3 regions of the Streptomyces sp. NPDC044063 genome follow, and region 2 is predicted to be linked to each of the others. Evidence: riboswitches for the same ligand, from Rfam matches in the RefSeq annotation. Region 2 holds a riboswitch; each other region holds the start of a gene.
What was found. A riboswitch is a leader RNA that binds a small molecule or an ion and turns the genes downstream of it on or off. The one in region 2 is predicted to bind cobalamin.

Region 1: it holds a riboswitch for cobalamin, as region 2 does, so the genes downstream of both, AC07BS_RS15680 (ribonucleoside-diphosphate reductase subunit alpha) here and AC07BS_RS31265 (cobalamin biosynthesis protein) in region 2, are expected to answer to the same signal.
Region 3: it holds a riboswitch for cobalamin, as region 2 does, so the genes downstream of both, metE (5-methyltetrahydropteroyltriglutamate--homocysteine S-methyltransferase) here and AC07BS_RS31265 (cobalamin biosynthesis protein) in region 2, are expected to answer to the same signal.

Annotation. Positions count from the first base shown of each region.
Region 1 covers NZ_JBWKFM010000011.1:36,552-43,109, reverse strand. The annotation lists gene AC07BS_RS15700 (SulP family inorganic anion transporter) at 1-1,183, opposite strand, end outside; gene AC07BS_RS15695 (carbonic anhydrase) at 1,219-1,827, opposite strand; gene AC07BS_RS15690 (DUF3311 domain-containing protein) at 2,269-2,538, shown strand; gene mctP (monocarboxylate uptake permease MctP) at 2,535-4,166, shown strand; adenosylcobalamin-variant (AdoCbl-variant) riboswitch at 4,338-4,439, shown strand; gene AC07BS_RS15680 (ribonucleoside-diphosphate reductase subunit alpha) at 4,614-6,558, shown strand, end outside.
Region 2 covers NZ_JBWKFM010000037.1:48,812-55,369, reverse strand. The annotation lists gene AC07BS_RS31275 (putative cobaltochelatase) at 1-1,911, opposite strand, end outside; gene AC07BS_RS31270 (cobyric acid synthase) at 1,958-3,478, opposite strand; gene AC07BS_RS31265 (cobalamin biosynthesis protein) at 3,475-4,434, opposite strand; cobalamin riboswitch at 4,557-4,679, opposite strand; gene AC07BS_RS31260 (hypothetical protein) at 4,816-5,058, opposite strand; gene AC07BS_RS31255 (inorganic phosphate transporter) at 5,078-6,337, opposite strand; gene AC07BS_RS31250 (class II aldolase/adducin family protein) at 6,450-6,558, shown strand, end outside.
Region 3 covers NZ_JBWKFM010000004.1:134,246-140,803, reverse strand. The annotation lists gene metE (5-methyltetrahydropteroyltriglutamate--homocysteine S-methyltransferase) at 1-1,715, opposite strand, end outside; cobalamin riboswitch at 1,859-2,083, opposite strand; gene AC07BS_RS07450 (alpha/beta hydrolase) at 2,203-3,321, shown strand; gene AC07BS_RS07445 (serine/threonine-protein kinase) at 3,443-5,017, shown strand; gene AC07BS_RS07440 (DUF6777 domain-containing protein) at 5,043-6,431, shown strand; gene AC07BS_RS07435 (hypothetical protein) at 6,467-6,558, opposite strand, start outside.

The sequences.
Region 1 (6,558 bases), on a different contig from region 2:
GCAGACCGAGCACCACGCCCTCGAACATGCTGGTCGTCACGATGGCGAGGGCGGTGATCGCGAGGATCACGGCCTCGCCCCGGTGGTCGCGCCACAGCGGAACGATGTCCTTCACCGGCACCAGCTTGCAGCCGGCGTGCACCAGCACGCCCGCCAGCGCGGCCAGCGGGATGACACCGATCGCCGCGGGCAGCAGGACGGCGAACAGGAGCAGCCACGCGCCGTGCAGCACCCGGGAGAGCGAGGTCCGGGCGCCCGCCTGGACGTTGGCGGCGCTGCGGACGATGACGGCCGTCATCGGCAGGGCGCCGAGCACGCCGCACACCGTGTTGCCCAGGCCCTGGGCGAGGAGCTCCTTGTCGTAGTGGGTGCGGGGGCCGTCGTGCATCCGGTCCACGGCGGCGGCGCTGAACAGGGACTCGGCGGAGGCGATGAGCGTGAAGGCGAGGACGGTGCCGAGCACGGCGACGCTGCCGAGCGAGGTGAGGTCGTTCAGCCCGGGCGGCTGGACGGCCTCCAGCAGGCCCTTGACCTCCACATTGGCGATGTCCAGGCCGCCGGCCGCGGTGACGGCCGTGGCCAGCGCGACGGCGACGAGCGGCGCGGGCACCAGCTGGGCCCGGCCCGGCAGCTTCTTCCACAGAACGAGCACGGCGATGGTGCCGGCGCCGACCGCGAAGGAGGTCAGGACGCCGCTGTCGGTGGCGATGTCCATGACGAGCCCCGGGACGCCCGCTATCTTCTCGACGCCCGACCGGGGCTGCTTGACCCCGGCCATGGTGTAGAGCTGGCCGAAGAGGAGGACGAGCCCGATGCCGGCGAGCATGCCCTGGACGACGGCCACCGAGATCGCCCGGAACCACCGGCCGAAGCGCAGGGCCCCCAGGGCGAGTTGGAGGAGGCCGGTGACCAGGACGATGGCGCCGAGCATGCCCAGGCCGAACTCCCGTACGGCTTCGAAGACCAGCACCGTCAGGCCGGCGGCGGGGCCGCTGACCTGGAAGGTGCTGCCGGGCATGGCACCGACGACGAGACCGCCGACTATGCCGGTGATCAGGCCGAGTTCGGCGGGCACCCCGGACGCCACGGCCACGCCGACGCACAACGGCAGGGCCACGAGGAAGACGACGAGCGAGGCGAGGGCGTCCTGGCGCAGGACACCGGGTTTGGTGATGGAGAACATGGGTGAGGGTCCCTCGGGTCGCGGTACCGGGCGGTTCACAGGGGTCCGAACGGACCGTGGCCGTGCTCGGGCCGGTGCACGGTGACCGTGCCGGTGTGCACCTCGTAGTACCAGGCGTGGAGGGAGAGGAGCCCCTCCGCGAGGCGTTCACGGACGCAGGGGTAGTCGCGGAGGGCCCTCAACTGGGCGACGGCGTGGGCCTGGACGGCGTCGGCCATGTCGGGCGAGTCCGCGCCGGCGGTGCGGGTGTGGGCGTCGGCCGGCACGGCGTGGTCGAGCCAGCCCTGGACGGCGGGTGCGGAGGAGAGGTCGTCCCCCCGGGCGACGGCGCTCACGGCGCCGCAGTGGGAGTGCCCGCAGACGACGATGTCGCGGACACCCAGGACGCGGACCGCGTACTCGATGGTCGCGGTCTCACCCGCGGGGTGGTCGCTGCGGTACACGGGGACGATATTGCCCGCGGTACGGAGCTCGAAGAGTTCGCCCGGGCGCGCTCCGGTGATGAGCGAGGGCACGACGCGCGAGTCGGAGCAGGTGATGAACAGGGTCTCCGGCGACTGACCGGCTTCGAAAGCCCGGAAGCTCTCGGCGTTCTCGGCCACGTGCGTTGCGAACGATCGGGCGTTGTCGATGAGCGACTTCATGTTGGCCTGCCTCCTGCGCCCCATGGGTTCCCCGTTCGGGGCGCGGTGTGTTCAAGTCAGCATTACGGGTGTCGGCGTGCCGGAGCATGGGCACGCCGGCCGCCGTGCGACCAAGGGTGCCCGGCGGACGAGACAGTCACTTTACCTGCACGTTACCCTTCGATGACAGGTAAATATTTCATCAAATAGGGCTCGCGGTTGGGTACTTGGGGCGCACACTGCGGCATTCACCACCGTGACGCGGCACACACGCGCCTCAGCCGCCAAACGGACTCTTTACTTCCCTTTGATATGACCCCATTCCGCTTCCTCTCGCGGCAACCTGACGGACCGTCGGCATTGCCGTTCCGATATGCGGATAGGGGGTGACGTCCGGAGGGCGCCTCCCCTAGATTCCAGCGCATTACGCATGCGTACGCACAGGGGAACGGAGATCACCGCATGTCGGAACCACCCGAGCGGCCCGCAGAGGGCTCCCGCAGGCCGGTCGTGACCGTGCCGCTGATCATCGCCGGGGTGTGCCTGGCGTTACCCTTCGCGGCCATGCTGTGGGTCGGCTCCTATTCCCGGGTCACACCCACCGTCGCCGGCATTCCGTTCTTCTACTGGTACCAGATGCTGTGGGTGCCCGTCTCGACCCTGCTGACGGTGATCGCCTACGTCATCGTCCGCCGGCACGAGCGTGCGCGCCGGGGAGGTGAGGGGCGATGAAGGACGGCGTGAACGGCGTGGCACTCGCCGTGTTCGTGTTCTTCTTCCTGGCCGTGACGGTCATGGGCTTCATGGCGTCGAAGTGGCGCCGGGCGGAGAACGCGGACAGTCTCGACGAATGGGGACTGGGCGGGCGCTCGTTCGGCACCTGGGTCACCTGGTTCCTGCTCGGCGGCGACCTGTACACCGCGTACACCTTCGTGGCCGTCCCGGCGGCCATCTACGCGGGCGGCGCCGCGGGCTTCTTCGCGGTGCCCTACACGATCCTCTGCTACCCGCTCGTCTTCACCTTCCTGCCCCGCCTGTGGTCGGTGGCGCACAAGCACGGGTACATCACCTCGTCGGACTTCGTCCGGGGGCGGTTCGGTTCCAAGACCCTGTCCCTGGTGCTCGCCCTGACCGGCATCCTCGCCACCATGCCGTACATAGCCCTCCAGCTGGTCGGCATCCAGGCCGTCCTGGACGTGCTGGGGGTCGGCGGCGGCGAGAACACCAACTGGTTCGTGAAGGACCTGCCCCTGCTGATCGCCTTCGGCGTGCTCGCGGCCTACACCTACTCCTCCGGGCTGCGGGCGCCGGCGCTGATCGCGTTCGTCAAGGACGCGCTGATCTACATAGTGATCATCGTCGCGGTCATCTACATCCCGATCCGGCTGGGCGGCTTCGGCGAGATCTTCCACAAGGCCGGCCAGGCGTTCGCGGTCGAGAATCCGGCGACCGGCAAACCGCGCGGCTCGCTCGTCACCGGACCGCAGGCGCAGTGGGCGTACGCGACCCTCGCGCTGGGCTCCGCGATGGCCCTCTTCCTCTACCCGCACTCGGTCACGGCGGTGCTCTCCGGCAAGAGCCGCAACGTGATCCGCCGCAACACCACGATCCTCCCCCTGTACTCCCTGATGCTGGGACTGCTGGCGATGCTCGGCTTCATGGCGCTCGCCGCCGGGGTGAAGGTCAAGAACGGGCAACTGGCCATCCCTCAGCTCTTCGAGGACATGTTCCCTGACTGGTTCACGGGCGTCGCCTTCGCCGCGATCGGCATCGGGGCGCTCGTCCCGGCGGCGATCATGTCGATCGCGGCCGCGAATCTGTTCACCCGCAACATCTACAAGGACTTCATCAAACCGGACGCCTCGCCCGAACACGAGGCGAAGGTGTCGAAGCTCGCCTCCCTGCTCGTCAAGGTCGGAGCGCTCGCTTTCGTCCTCACCATGGACAAAACGGTCGCCATCAACTTCCAGCTGCTCGGCGGCATCTGGATCCTGCAGACCGTGCCCGCCCTCGTCGGCGGACTCTTCACCCGCTGGTTCCACCGCTGGGCGCTGCTGGCCGGCTGGGCGGCCGGAATGATCTACGGCACCTGGCGGGCGTACGAGACGCCGAGCGCCACCCAGTCCCACTTCGGGAACACCAACCTCATCCCCCTCATCGGGGAGAAGGGCTACATCGGCCTCACCGCGTTCGTCCTCAATGTGATCGTCGTCATCGTGGCGACGGTCGTCCTCCGGGCCCTGAAGGCACCCGAGGGCCTGGACGAGACCAGCCCCTCCGACTACACCGCCGACGCCGGCGACCCGGGCGTCCGTACGGACCTCCCCCCGGCCACCGTGGGAGCCCCCGGAGGCCACTGACCCGACCCGGTCCCACAGGGCCGTCACACCCCCGTCCAGGGGGCGTGGCGGCCCTTTCCCATGGGCCCGCCAGGCCACCCCGATAGCACATTCCGCAACCACTCCATGACGGGACGACACAACATGTGGGGGCGCGTACGAGGGGCGGCACTAGATGTATGCTCGTCTCCGCTGTCGTCGCAGGGGAATCCGGTGGAAATCCGGAACTGTCCCGCAACGGTGTATGTGTGCGCATATACCCAGCGCACCTGAAGTCCGAGGACCTGCCGACAGCAAGCCCTCCACCGAGCCTGCCCTGGGCTCGGCTATGGGCATTGAATTCGTCCGGGCCTCGCGGGTTGGGCCGACGGACGCCTACGTGGCATGCCCTGGTGCAAGCGGCATGCCCGTACGCGACCGTCGCGCGCTCCCGCCCGGCCCACCCAGCCGAGCGAGGGAGAGCCACACGTGACCATCGCGCCCGCCGATCCGGTCTCAGAGAACGCGGAAGCGACCGCCGGTCCGGGGACCGCGCTGCTGCGCACCCTGACCGACCTCACCGCCGACCTTCCCGCCACCGACCCTGGCAAGGTCGCCGCCGCCGCGCTGCGCGGCCGCAGCGCCGCCTCGGACGAGGCGGAGCTGCGCTCCCTCGCCACCGAGGCCGCCGCCGGTCTGATCGCCGAGGAGCCGGAGTACTCCCGGCTCGCCGCCCGGCTGCTCACCCGCGCCATCGCCGACGAGGCGGCCGGCGAGGGTGCCACCTCCTTCTCCGCCTCGGTCGCCGTCGGCCACCGCGAGGGCCTGATCGCGGACGAGACCGCCGCGTTCGTCGAGGAGCACGCCGAGCGCCTGGACGCACTGGTCGAGAAGGCGCTGATCGACGGCGCCGACGACCGCTTCGGCTACTTCGGTCTGCGCACCCTGCACAGCCGCTACCTGCTGCGCCACCCGATCACCCGCAACGTGATCGAGACCCCGCAGCACTTCCTGCTGCGCGTGGCCTGCGGCCTGGCCGAGGACCACTCCACCCGGGCCCTGGACGACGTCGCCGAGCTCTACGGGCTCACCAGCACGCTCTCCTACCTGCCCTCCTCCCCCACGCTCTTCAACTCCGGCACCCGCCACCCGCAGATGTCGTCCTGCTACCTGCTGGACTCGCCGCTGGACGAGCTGGACTCGATCTACGACCGCTACCACCAGGTGGCGCGCCTGTCGAAGCACGCGGGCGGCATCGGCCTGTCCTACTCGCGCATCCGCTCCCGCGGCTCGCTGATCCGGGGCACCAACGGCCACTCCAACGGCATCGTGCCGTTCCTGCGCACCCTCGACGCCTCCGTCGCCGCGGTCAACCAGGGCGGCCGCCGCAAGGGCGCGGCCTGCGTCTACCTGGAGACCTGGCACGCCGACATCGAGGAGTTCCTGGAGCTCCGCGACAACACCGGTGAGGAGGCCCGCCGCACCCACAACCTCAACATCGCGCACTGGATCCCGGACGAGTTCATGCGCCGTGTGGAGACCGACGCCGACTGGTCGCTGTTCTCCCCCGCCGACACGCCGGACCTGGTGGACCTCTACGGCGACGAGTTCGACGCCGCCTACCGCGCCTACGAGGCCGCGGGCAAGGCCGTCAAGACCATCCCGGCCCGGGTGCTCTACGCCCGCATGATGCGCACCCTCGCGCAGACCGGCAACGGCTGGATGACCTTCAAGGACGCCGCCAACCGCACCGCCAACCAGACGGCGGAGAAGGGCGCGGTCGTCCACTCCTCGAACCTCTGCACCGAGATCCTCGAGGTCACGAACGACGGCGAGACCGCGGTCTGCAACCTGGGCTCCGTCAACCTGGCGCAGCACCTGGGCGCCGACGGCGAGATGGACTGGGCGAAGCTGGACCGCACGGTCCGCACGGCCGTCACCTTCCTCGACCGCGTCGTGGACATCAACTTCTACCCGACCGAGCAGGCCGGCAGCTCCAACAGCCGCTGGCGCCCGGTGGGCCTGGGCCTGATGGGCCTGCAGGACGTCTTCTTCCGCCTGCGCCTGCCCTTCGACTCGGCCGAGGCGAAGGCCCTTTCCACCAAGATCTCCGAGCGGATCATGCTCGCGGCGTACGAGGCCTCCGCCGACCTCGCCGAGCGCCACGGCCCGCACCCGGCCTGGGAGGCGACCCGCACCGCCCGCGGTGTGCTGCACCCGGACCACTACCCCAACGCCGTCGCGGCGTGGGAGGACCGCTGGGAGGCGCTGCGCGCCCGGATCGCCGCGGTCGGCATGCGCAACTCGCTGCTGCTGGCGATCGCCCCGACGGCCACCATCGCGTCCATCGCGGGCGTCTACGAGTGCATCGAGCCGCAGGTGTCCAACCTGTTCAAGCGCGAGACGCTCTCGGGCGAGTTCCTTCAGGTCAACA
Region 2 (6,558 bases):
GCGGGCGGCCCGCGCCAGCGGCTCGACCCCGCCCGTGGCCCGGCCGTCCGTCACGACGACCAGCAGCGGACGGCGCGCGGGATCGCGCATGCGCTCCACCCGCAGCACCTCGTGCGCCTGCAGCAGCCCCGCCGCCAGCGGCGTACGGCCGCCCGTCGGCAGCTTCTCCAGCCGGGCAGCGCCCGCCTCCACGGACGACGTCGGCGGCAGCGCCACCTCCGCGCCCGAGCCCCGGAACGTCACCATCCCGATCTTGTCGCGGCGCTGGTAGGCGTCCATGAGCAGCGACAGGACCGCGCCCTTGACCGCGCTCATCCGCTTGCGGGCGGCCATCGAGCCGGAGGCGTCGACGACGAACAGCACGAGGTTGCCCTCGCGGCCCTCGCGCACCGCCTCGCGCAGGTCGTCGCGCCGGACCACCAGCCCCGGTCCGCCGCGCCCGCGCGCCCGCTGGTGCGGCGCGGCGGCCCGTACGGTCGCGGCGAGGTGCAGCCGGGTCAGGGGCCCGCCCCGGGGGCGGCGCGCCCCCGTCGTCCGGCCGTGCGCCGTGAGCGCGCGCGAACGCCGCCCGTCGGCGCCCTCACCGAGGCCGGGAACGGTGAACCTGCGGGTCCGGAACGGCTCCGCGGCGGCCACGGCGGGGGCCTCGGGAGCCTCCCCGCCACCGTCGCCCGCCGGAGCCGAGGCCTCCTGCGGGGCGGGGGAGGAGGGCTCGGGGTCCTGCCGCTGGGACGGTACGTCCGGAGCGCCGGCATCGCCGTCGGGCCCGTCGCCCGCGTCCCGAGGGGGCTGCCCACCGCCGTCGGGACCGCCGTCCGGTCCACTGCCGGGACCGTCGGGGCCGTCCCCGTCCGGCTGCGGACCGTCCGGCTCCGGCTCGGGGTCCTCGTCCTCGGGGTCCTCGAAACCGTTCAGGATGTCGTCGAGCTTGTCCTCGTCGAGGCCGGGGGCGTCGAAGGGGTTCCGCCGGCGCCGGTGCGGCAGCGACAGCAGGGCCGCCTGCCGGACGTCAGCCGTCGTCACGTCCGTACGCCCCGCCCACGCGGCCAGCGCGGCGGCGGTGCGCGCGGTGACGATGTCCGCGCGCATGCCGTCCACCTCGAACCCGGCGCACACCGCCGCGATCCGGCGCAGCGCGCCGTCCCCGAGCCGTACGGCCGGCAGCAGCGCCCGCGCGGCGGCGATGCGCTCGCGCAGCGCGTCCTCCTCCGGCGCCCACGTGCCGGCGAAGCCCGCCGGGTCCTCGTCGAAGGCCAGGCGCCGGCGCACGACCTCGACGCGTTCCTCGGGCTCGCGCGAGGCCGCGACCTCGACGGTCAGGCCGAAGCGGTCGAGGAGCTGCGGGCGCAGCTCGCCCTCCTCGGGGTTCATGGTGCCGACGAGGAGGAAGCGGGAGGCGTGCCGGACGGAGACGCCCTCGCGCTCGACGGAGGAGACGCCGGTCGCCGCCGCGTCGAGCAGCGAGTCGACCAGGTGGTCGCCCAGCAGATTGACCTCGTCGACGTAGAGCACGCCCCGGTGCGCGGCGGCCAGCAGGCCGGGCTCGAACGCCTTCACGCCCTCGCCCAGCGCCCGCTCGATGTCGAGCGCGCCGACGAGCCGGTCCTCGGAGGCGCCGACGGGCAGCTCGACCATGCGCGCGGGGCGCGCCGCCCGGTCGCCGCCCGCGTGCGGCCCGTCCGGGCACCGCGGGTCCGGCGCCGCCGGGTCGCAGGAGAACCGGCAGTCCGCGACGGTCACGACCTCGGGCAGCAGGGCGGCGAGGCTCCTGACCGCGGTGGTCTTGGCCGTGCCTTTCTCACCCCGCACGAGCACTCCGCCGATGGCCGGCGAGATCGCGTTGAGCAACAGGCCCAGCCGCATGTCGTCCATACCGACGATCGCGGTGAAGGGGTAGGTGGACGAGGACATCAGCGGTTACCTCCCTGGGGGGAACGACGACGGCCGGTAGGGGTACTCACGGCGCCCCCGGCGGTATGAAGGGGGCGCCGGCCGGCACCCCGTCCTCGATCAGCCGCAGCAGCGCGTCCGTGTCCGCGTGTTCCTCGATCAGGTCGCCCAGCCGGTCCAGCTGTTCCTCCCGCAGGGCCGCGAACGACGTGTCCGGGGCCGGCTCGAAGGCCCGTCCCGCCGCCTTCGCCACCCGCCGCAGGAACGCCCGCCGGAAGCCGTCGCTCTCCAGCGAGCCGTGCCAGTGGGTGCCCCAGACCGCGCCCACCCGGCAGCCGTCCAGGAACGGTTCGTCGCCGCCCAGGACGTCCGCCACGCCGTGGTGGATCTCGTACCCCTCGACCCGCTCGCCCAGCGCCTCGCCGACCGGCCGGGCGAGGGTCTTCCCCGCCGCGAAGCGGACGCGCACCGGCAGCAGGCCGAGGCCCTCGACCACGCCGGCCCGGGACTCCACCTCGTCCTCGATGCGCTCGCCGAGCACCTGGAAGCCGCCGCAGACGCCCAGCACCGGCCGGCCCTCGGCCGCGCGCCGGGCGAGGGCGGCGGCCAGGCCGCGCTCGCGCAGCCAGTCGAGGGCCCGTACCGTGCCGCGGGTGCCCGGTACGACGGCCAGGTCGGCGTCGGCGAGCTCCTCGGGCCGGTCGACGAACCGCACCACGACGCCGGGTTCGGCGGCCAGCGCGTCCACGTCCGTGAAGTTGGACATCAGGGGCACCGCGCACACCGCCACGCGCAGGATGTCGGCGCCGTGCGGCGGGGCCACCACCGACTCGCGGACGGCACCGCGCAGCGAGACGCGCAGGCCGTCCTCCTCGTCGATGCCCAGGCCGTGGGCGAACGGCAGCACGCCGTACGTCCGGCGGCCCGTCAGCCCGCGCAGCATCTCCATGCCGGGCTCCAGGAGCGTGACGTCACCCCGGAACTTGTTGACGAGGTAACCCGCTATCAGTTCCTGGTCCTCGGGCGAGAGCAGGGCCGTGGTGCCGAAGAAGGAGGCGAAGACGCCGCCCCGGTCGATGTCGCCGACGACGACCACGGGCAGCCGGGCCGCCCGGGCGAGGCCCATGTTGACGATGTCGCTGCGCCGCAGGTTGATCTCCGCCGGGCTGCCCGCGCCCTCGCAGACGACCGCGTCGTGCGTACGCCGCAGCTCCTCCAGGCACTCGGTCACCGTGTCGAACAGCTGCTCCTGGCGGCCCGCGTGGTAGCCGCGCGCGCTGAGCTCACCCACCGGCCTGCCCATCAGGACGACCTGGCTGCTGCGGTCCCCGCCGGGCTTGAGGAGCACCGGGTTCATCAGCGCGCTGGGCTCGACGCGCGCGGCCGCGGCCTGCATGGCCTGGGCCCGCCCGATCTCCGCGCCCTCGCGCGTCACATACGAGTTGAGCGACATGTTCTGCGCCTTGAAGGGCGCGACCTTGACGCCCTTGCGGACCAGCCAGCGGCAGATGCCGGCGGTCACCACGCTCTTGCCCGCGTCGGAGGTGGTGCCGGCCACCAGCAGGCCCCCGCCCCTCCCGGTCGTCACCGACACCGCCTCCTCCTTGTCGCGGCCGCCACGGCCGCCCTCGTCACCAATGCCGTCGTCAGGGCGAGCGCCGAGACCCGGCGCGAGAGCGCGACGGCGCGCTCGATGTCCGCCACCTCGACCGGCCGGTTCTCCGCGCCCAGGACGGGGCGGTGCTCGACGCGACCGGCGTAGGCGAGGGTGCCGCCCAGCCGTACCCCGAGGGCCCCGGCGAAGGCGGCCTCGACCGGCCCGGCGTTGGGGCTGGGGTGGCGGGAGGCGTCTCGGCGGGCGACGCGCAGGGCGCCGCGCGGGTCGGGGCCGGCGAGGACGGCGAGGGCCGCGGTGAGCCGGGCGCCGGGCCAGCCGGCGACGTCGTCCAGGCGGGCGGAGGCCCAGCCGAACCGGCGGTAGCGGGGGGACTTGTGGCCCACCATCGCGTCCAGGGTGTTCACCGCCCGGAAGCCGGCCAGTCCGGGGACGCCGCCGAGCGCGCCCCACACCAGCGCGCCCACGACGGCGTCGGAGGTGTTCTCGGCGACGGATTCCACGACGGCGCGCGCGATCTGCCGCTCGTCCAGGGACTGCGGGTCGCGGCCGCACAGGTGGGGCAGCCGCGCGCGGGCGGCGGCGAGGTCGCCGGCGGCGAGCGCCCCGCCGACGGCGCGGGCCTCGCGCCCCAGCGAGGTGCCGCCGAGCACGGCCCAGGTGGTGGCGGCGGTCAGGGCGACGCGGGCGGCGCGGGAGGGGCGTACGGCGCGGGTCAGCAGGGCGGCTCCGGCAATGGTGCCGCCCGCGCACACCAGGGTGTGGAGGGCGCCGGCGCCGCGGTGGTCGCGCCACAGGCGCTGTTCGACGGCGTGCGCGGCGCGTCCGAAGGCGGCCACGGGGTGGCCGCGGCGGGGGTCGCCGAGCAGGAGGTCGCCGGTGAAGCCGAGCGCGGCACCGCACGCGAAGCCGAGGTGGTCGGCGCGCATCGGCTCAGACCGCCGTCGCGCCTCGGAGGTGGGTGCGTCGTGGGGCGGGGGGTGTGCGGCCGGGCATGGCGATGTGTCCTCACTCAGGGTCCGCGCCCTGGCTCGACGTGACCGGCGACCAGAGTCTCCTGGCTCCCGGATCGGCGTCGCTCCGGCCTTCCAGCCCGCGGGCGGGCCGTGGCCCTCGGTGGAGGACGCTCCCCGGTGACAGTGGCGGGACCGCGCCGGATTCGCACCGGCTTCCTCTGCTGTCGCCGTTTGGCTCCGGAAGTCCACCACGGCCCGGGAAGGGCAGTCAACTCACAGCTGACCTGCGGCCTTCCCGGGCCGTGGGGGAGGTATGCGTGGATGTCGACGGCGCCCGGGGGCGCCGCCGGGCGCTCAGGAGACGATGAGGAAGATGCCGTATCCGACGGCCGCCGCGCACGCCGCGAAGCAGGCGTACGCGCCGGTGCGCGCGAGTGCGTTGGGAGCGACGGGCGCGGCGACGGTGCCGTCCGGCTGCTCCTGGGGCTTGCGGGGCGCGGTGCCGACGATGCCGAGGGTGAAGAGGCCGACGAGTCCGACGGTCACGACGAGGCTGACGCCGAAGACCTGGCCGAGGGCTTCCCAGTTGATCTGCATGACGGGGTTCCTTGGTTCCTTAGCTCGTCGCCGGGGCGGGGGCGGCGGGGGCGGCGGAGGAGGCGGTCGCCGGGGCGGCGGCCAGGGGGCCGGCCGGCGGCGGGGCGACGGCCTGGAGCGCGGCGGTGATGACACCGGCGGGCTCGAGCGGCTCGGCGTCCACGCCCTGCGGCTGGTTGAGGTCGTTGACGTTGTCGTGCGTCACCGGCTTGCGGCGCGAGGCCAGCCAGATCGCGCCGGACACGCCGAGGCCGAGGACGGCGACCGCGGTCACGCCCCAGTCGCCCTGGTCGGCGAGGAGGGCGGCGCCACCGGCGACCAGACCCGCGGCGGGCAGGGTCAGGCCCCAGGCCATGACCATGCGGCCGGCGGTCGACCAGCGCACCACGCCGCCCTTGCGGCCGAGGCCGGCGCCCATGATCGAGCCGGAGCAGACCTGGGTGGTGGAGAGCGCGAAGCCGATGTGCGAGGAGGCGAGGATGACGGTCGCGGCGCCGGTCTGGGCGGCGAAGCCCTGGGCGGGCTTGATGTCGGTCAGGCCCTTGCCGAGCGTCTGGATGATGCGCCAGCCGCCGAGGTACGTACCGAGCGCGATGGCCAGGCCCGCGGAGACGATGACCCACATGGGCGGGTCGGAGTGCGGGGCGATGACGCCGCCGGCGACCAGCGCGAGGGTGATCACACCCATGGTCTTCTGGGCGTCGTTGGTGCCGTGGGCGAGGGAGACCAGGGCGGCCGAGGCGATCTGCCCGGCGCGGTAGCCCTTGGCGGTCTCCTGCTCGTCGCGGCCCCGGGCGAGGCGGTAGGTGAGCCGGGTCGCGCACCAGGCGGCGATGCCGGCGACCAGCGGCGCGGCGACGGCCGGGATGAGGACCTTCATCACGACCTTGTCGGTGTTGACCGCGTCGAAGCCGACGGCGACGACCGTCGCGCCGATCAGACCGCCGAAGAGGGCGTGCGAGGAGCTGGAGGGGAGGCCCGCGAGCCAGGTCAGCAGGTTCCAGACGATCGCGCCGACGAGCCCGGCGAAGATCACTTCCGGCCTGATGCCCGCGGTCTCGTCGATGATCCCGCCGGAGATCGTCTTGGCGACCTCCACGGACAGGAACGCGCCGACGAGGTTGAGCACGGCCGACATGGCCACGGCCACCTTGGGCTTGAGGGCCCCGGTGGAGATGGTGGTGGCCATGGCGTTGGCCGTGTCGTGGAAGCCGTTCGTAAAGTCGAACACCAAGGCCGTGACGATCACGATCCCGATGAGAAGCGTGATGTTTTCCATTCACCCAGGCAATCAGCTCGATGGTCAGTACGCGGCGACCGTAGGGATCCAGGGTGAACGGAAGGTGAACGGGATCGGATCGATCCCCGACGCGAACCGGAGGCGAGCACCGATGAGTCCGCACGAAGAGATCCACGGGAGCGCACGCGCGAGCGCCGGAACCGGCGACGACCCAAGGCGCGTCTGGGCGGAGGTGGTGGCCACCGCCCGCCGCACCACCA
Region 3 (6,558 bases), on a different contig from region 2:
ACCGGCCGGTCGGTGAGCTCCTGGGCGTAGGAGGTCCAGGCGACGGTCATGGGCTCGGGCCGGGAGATGTCGCCGGCGAGGACCGGGGGCCGGACGTACCGGGTGCCGTAGGACTGCACCCAGCCGTGCCGGGTGGCCAGATAGCCGGTGAGCCGTTCGGCGAAGTACTGGACCATGTCGTTGCGTTCGGGCTCGCCGTGCACGAGGACGTCGAGCCCGGTCTTCTCCTGGAAGGCCACGACCTCGCGGATCTCGGCCGCGATCCGCTCGTCGTACGCGGCGGCGTCGATCCGGCCGGCGCGCAGGTCGGCGCGGGCGGTGCGCAGCTCGGTCGTCTGCGGGAAGGAACCGATGGTGGTGGTGGGCAGCAGCGGCAGGTTCAGCCGGGCGCGCTGGGCCGCGGAGCGTTCGGCGTAGGGCTGGGGCCGGCGGGTGTCGCCCGGGGTGACGGCGGCCGCGCGGGAGCGGACGGCCGGGTCGCGGGTGAGCGCGGAGGCGGCGCGGGAGGCGCGGGCCGAGCGGTTGGCGGCGAGCCGCGGAGCGATGGTGTCGCTGCCCTCGGTCAGGCCGCGGGCGAGGGTGACCACCTCGTCGGTCTTCTGCCGGGCGAAGGCGAGCCAGCGGGCGACCTGCGGGTCGATGTCGCGTTCGGCCGCCGCGTCCAGGGGGACGTGCAGCAGGGAGCAGGAGGGGGCGACGTCGACCCGGTCGGCGAGGCCGAGCAGGGTGGCGAGGGTGGCCAGCGACCGCTCCAGGTCGTTGATCCAGACGTTGCGGCCGTCGACGACGCCGGCGATCAGGCGCTTGCCCGGCAGGCCGCCGGCGGCCGCGAGGTCGGCGAGGTTGGCGGCCGCGGGTCCGGTGAGGTCCAGGGCCAGGCCCTCGACGGGCGCCTTGGCCAGCACCGGCAGGGCCTCGCCGAGCCGGTCGAAGTAGGAGGCGACGAGCAGCTTGGGGCGGTCGGTGAGGGCGCCCAGGTCGCGGTAGGCGCGGGCGGCGGCGGCGAGGACGGCCGGGGGCTGGTCCTGGACCAGCGCGGGCTCGTCGAGCTGGACCCACTCGGCGCCGGCGGCGCGCAGGTCGGCGAGCACGTCCGCGTAGACGGGCAGCAGCCGGTCCAGGAGGGTGAGCGGCTCGAAGCCGGGCGCGGTGCCGGGGGCGGGCTTGGCCAGCAGGAGGTAGGTGACCGGGCCGACGAGCACGGGCCGCGCCGCGTGGCCCGCCGCCAGGGCCTCGCGGAGTTCGCCGACGGGCTTGGCCGGGTCGGCGGTGAAGACCGTACCGGGGCCCAGTTCGGGCACGAGGTAGTGGTAGTTGGTGTCGAACCACTTGGTCATCTCCAGGGGCGGCACCTCCTGGGTGCCCCGGGCCATGGCGAAGTAGCCGTCGAGGGCGTCCCGTTCGACCAGGGCGCGGTGGCGCTCGGGGACGGCGCCCACCATGACGGTGGTGTCCAGGACGTGGTCGTAGAGCGAGAAGTCGCCGGTGGGCACCTCGTGGACGCCGGCGTCGGCGAGCGCGCGCCAGGCCTCGCGGCGCAGGCCGGCGGCGGTGCGGTGCAGGGCCTCGGCGGTGACGCGGCCCGCCCAGTAGCCCTCGACGGCCTTCTTGAGCTCCCGGCCGGGGCCCTGCCGGGGATAGCCGTGGACGGTGGCCAGGGAGCGCGGGGCGGGGTGCGGGGGCCGCGCGGGGTCATGGGGACGGTCGATTGCCACGGAACTCTCCTTCGCGAGTCGCGGAACGATCCCGGTGACCGGCGGGGGCGCGAAGGAACGGCGAGGCGGGGCACGGCCGCGCGGTGCGCCTGCCTGCCCGTACCCGTCGGCCCGCCCACGAGGCCATCGAGACCGCCGCGTGCGGTCGCACGCGGGCAGCGGCAGGTATTCGGACTCGCGGGCGCGCCGCGTCCGTCGGGGACGGACGGGCACCTACTGGCCGTCGCTTCCCGGGCCGGCGGGCCCAGTGCTGATGACGGCGGTCGTTCCCACTCACCGCTGCGGGGCAGTCCCGGAATCGCACCGGGTTCCCTCTTGCGACGCTCCCGCCTGGCGGACGGGGCGAACCGACTGCGTACCCCAGCCTAGACCTCCAGGATCTTCAGCGGGACCGCCGAACGAGAATTCATGCCCCCGTCGGAAACCTTGATCGGTTGCAATCCCTCTCACATCAGGAGAATCCCCCTCGAGGAGAGGAACGACAACCGTGGAGCTCACCTCCCCCACCTTCCTGATCGTCCTGGTGGTCGTGGCCGTCGCGGTGGCCGGTCTGGTGCTGTGGCTGTGGCCACGGGCGGCACGGAAGGGCCCCCTGGCGTTCGCCGCCCGGCTCGGCATGCTGGTCGTCTGCCAGGTCACCGTCCTGGCCGTCCTGCTCGTCGCCGCGAACAGCGAGTTCGGCTTCTACTCCACCTGGAAGGAGCTCTTCGGCCAGAACTCCCGGAAGCAGGCGCTGCGGCCCGGCTCGGGCAGCACGAAACGGCCGCCGGCCCTGACCGTCAAGGGCCAGGAACCCGTCGGCCTGGGTCCCAGGGCGAAGGCCGGGCAGGTCGACCGCATCGAGATCCTCGGCCCGGTGACCGGGCTGGCCATGGAGGGCTACGCCTACCTCCCGCCCGAGTACTTCCGGAAGGAGCACGAGAAGGACACCTTCCCCGTGATCGTGTCGATCACCGGGCAGCCCGGCCAGTCCCGCAACCTGATCACCAAGGCCAAGGTCCCGCAGGCCGCCTCCACCGCCATGACGCGCAAGGAGATGAGACCGACCATCGTGCTCATGCTGCGCCCCTCGGTGGTGGCCGACCGCGACACCAACTGCACGGACGTGCCCGGCGGTCCGCAGGCGCTGACCTTCTTCACCGAGGACGTCCCCGTCGCCGTCAACGACGTCTACCGCGTCGACAACACCCGTGGCTCCTGGGGCGCGGTGGGCAACTCCACCGGCGGCTACTGCGCGTTGAAGATGGCCATGACCAACCCGTCCCGCTACGGCGCCGCCGCCGGCCTCTCCACCGACCTCTACGCCCGCCAGGACGGCGACACCGGCGACCTCTACGCCGGCAGCAAGCAGATCAGGAACGAGTCCGACCTGACCTGGCGCCTGGAGCACATGCCCCCGCCGCCCGTCTCCCTGCTGCTGGCCGCCAGCGAGAAGGGCGAGGAGAAGTACGCCGCGCAGATGGCCAGGTTCGCGGGCAAGGGCAAGGCCCCGACGAAGATCGAGAAGCTGGTCCGCGAGGAGGGCGGCCACAACTTCGTGACGTGGCGCGACGAGTACCCCGTGGTGCTGCGCTGGCTCGACAAGGAGCTCGCCGCCCGCCGCTGAGAGCCCTACCCGGCTTTTACCTCCGGCCGGGAACGGGATGGCCCACCCCCACGTCCCAGCCAGTGTGGCCCGAACGCGCACGGCCCGGTGTGCCGTACGTACGGGAAGGGGGGCGTACGGCATGGACGCGGAACGAGGGGACGGGCCGCTGGCCGGACGGTACCGGCTCGTCGAACGGCTCGGCCGCGGCGGCATGGGCGTGGTCTGGCTCGCCTACGACCAGGTGCTCGACCGCGAGGTCGCGGTCAAGGAGGTGCTGGCCCCGGAGCACCTGGGCGAGGACTCCGTCAGGATCCTCTACCAGCGGCTGAAGCAGGAGGCCCGGGCGGCGGCCAGGATCCGCCACGACAACGTCATCACCGTGCACGACGTGGTGGAGGAGCGGGGCCGCCCCTGGATCGTGATGGAGTACGTGCGCGGGCGCTCCCTCGCCGACGTACTGGCGGAGGAGGGCCCGCTCCGGCCCCAGGAGGCCGCCCGCATCGGGGGGCTCGTCCTCCAGGCGCTCCGGGCCGCCCACGCGGTCGGGGTGCTGCACCGCGACGTCAAGCCCGCGAACGTCCTGCTGGAGGCCGGCGGCCGGGTGGTGCTCACCGACTTCGGCATCGCCCTGGTCGAGGGCGCGCACACCCTGACCCGCACCGGCGACCTGGTGGGCTCGGCCGAGTACCTGGCCCCCGAGCGGGCCACGGGCCGCCGTCCCGGCATCCCCTCCGACCTGTGGTCCCTGGGCGCCATGCTGTACGTCTCGGTCGAGGCGGTGTCGCCCTTCCGGCGCGGCGACGCGCTCAGCACGCTGCGGGCCGTGGTCGACGAACCCCCTCCCCCGCCGCGGAACGCCGGGCCGCTGGCCCCGCTGCTGGAGGGGCTGCTGCGCAAGGACCCGCGCACCCGGATGGGCTCGGCCGAGGCCGAACAGCTGCTGACGGCCGTGGCGGAGGGACGCCTCACCGAGGTCCCGGTCGCGGGGTACGTGCCGACGGCGCTCAGTACGGTGCCGGCGTCGCTGCCCAGGCCGGTGACGCGACCGTCGGGGCCGTCGGGGGCGCCGTCGGGGGCGCCGTCGGGGCCTTCGTCGTCACCGGCCGCACCATCTTCGCCGGGACCGTCGGGCTCGTCGGGACCGTCGGTGCCGGGGTGGGCGTCGGGCTCGGGGGCGGGTTCGGGGCCGGGGTCAGGTTCGGGTTCGGGGCCGGGGCCGGGATCAGGGTCGGGGTCCCTGCCCGGCGCGGCCGCCGGTACGCCTCCGCCGGGGTACGGGCCCGCCGTGCTGCTGCCCGATCCCGGGCGCCCGGCACCCCCCGGCACCTCCGGGACGGACGGCGGCGGTACGGGCCCGGGGGCGCGGCCCGGCCCGGTGCCCGGGACCGTACCCCTGCCCCCGGACGGGGAGGGGCGGGCGTGGCTGATCGTGGGCGCCGTGCTGGCGCTGGTGCTCGTCCTGGGCGGGACCGTCGCGCTGATCGCCCTGCGCGGCGGGGGCGGCGGGGGCGGCTCGGGGAAGACGCCCGGCGGGGACACCACGCCCACGGCGGGCCCCACCGCCGGGCCCTCCGGGGCCGCGAGCGCCGGGGCGAGCGCGGACCCGGCCGGCACCCCCGCCCGCACACCCGAGGAGACGCCGGCCGCAACGCCGGCGGACCGCACGCCCGCGCCCACCATGACCTGCCCGGGCAACTGGGTCAGCTCGTGCTAGCCGAGACCGCTGTGGGGGAATCGCTGTGAAACGGATACGTGTCGTCGCGTTGCTGGTCGCGTCCGGGCTGCTCGGCAGCGTGGGCCTGGTGGGGTGCGGGAAGGACGACGGGCCGAAGGCGCAGAAGGACATCGCGCTGGAGCCGGCCGGGGTGATCGCGTCGAACGCGTTCCTGCGCGCGCCCGGCACCGACCTCACGAACGTCAAACCCGTCGCCCAGGCCGGGGACACGACGCGGGGCGACGCCCGGGGCGCGTTCGGCGGGACCCGGGCGGCCTCCCGGTGCGACAAGACCCAGCTGCTGACGGACCTCGCGCGCGACCAGGTCAAGGCGCGGGCCTGGGCGGAGGCCCGGGGCATCGTCTACGAGCGGCTCAGGGAGCACGTCGAGAGCCTGACGTCGGTGGTGCTGCTGCGCGACACCCTGGTGCGCAACCACAACTACCAGGGCGACGGGAAGACGGTGGCCTACCTCTCCGTCCTCCAGGCGGGCATCGCCGTGCTGGTCGACGAGTACGGCCAGCCGGCGGTCAAGTGCAACTGCGGGAACCCGCTCCAGGATCCGGGCAACGTCGACCGCAAGGCCTCCAGCTACAAGGGCGCCCGCTGGGAGGGCTTCGTCACCGCGCAGGTCACCGTCGTCGTGGCCCGGGACAAGGACGACGGACCGATGCGGAAGATCACGCTGGCCGACCCCGCCAAGCCGGGGACGGGCTTCGAGCGCCCGGCCGGCACGGACGGCGCGAAGGACTCCTCGCCGGTCACCGTCCCGACGCCGACGCCCGCGCCGCCGTCCACCGGCACGCCCACGGACGCGTCGACGTCCTCCGCCTCCCCGTCGTCCCCCTCCTCCTCGTCCCCGTCGTCGCCGTCGTCCCCGGGCTCCTCCGGCTCCTCCTCGGGCTCCTCCGGGTCGTCGTCCCCGTCCGGGACGAGCCCGCGGCCGCCCGCGGTCACGCCGGGCACGCGCAAGCCCTCGTCCCCGGGCGGCCCGTCGACCGGCGGGGGTGCCACGAGCCGTCCGCCGGCCGGTTCGTCGTCGGCGCAGCAGCGGACGTCCGCCCCGGCGGAGAAGACGCCCCGCACGCCGACGGGCGGCGGCTCGGCGGCCCAGGACTCCCCGAACGTCCGGCCGCCGGCGACGCCGCCGGTGGAGCGGACGGCGGCCCCGCCCCGTACGACGGCGGCGGCCCCGGTGGAGCGCAGCGCGGCACCGCCGGCGACGACGCCGCGGGAGAAGCCGGTGGAGAAGCCGGTCGAAAAACCCGTGGAGAAGCCGGTCGAGAAGCCCGTGGAGAAGCCGGCGGAGAAGCCCGCCGAGCACAGCGCCCGGCCGCCGGCGAGCGCGCCGCACGAGAAGCCGGCGGTGCCCTCCGGCGGGGCGCCGGGCACGTCCGGCGGCGGGTCCTCATGAGGTGACCGGCACGCCCACCCGCCGGGTCCGGACGCTCAGTTCTCCACGATCCGGACCTCCGGCGGGTGGCCGTTCCAGGTGACGAACACCGAGGTCGTCCGGGTGCCCTCGGTGAAGTCGACCCGGA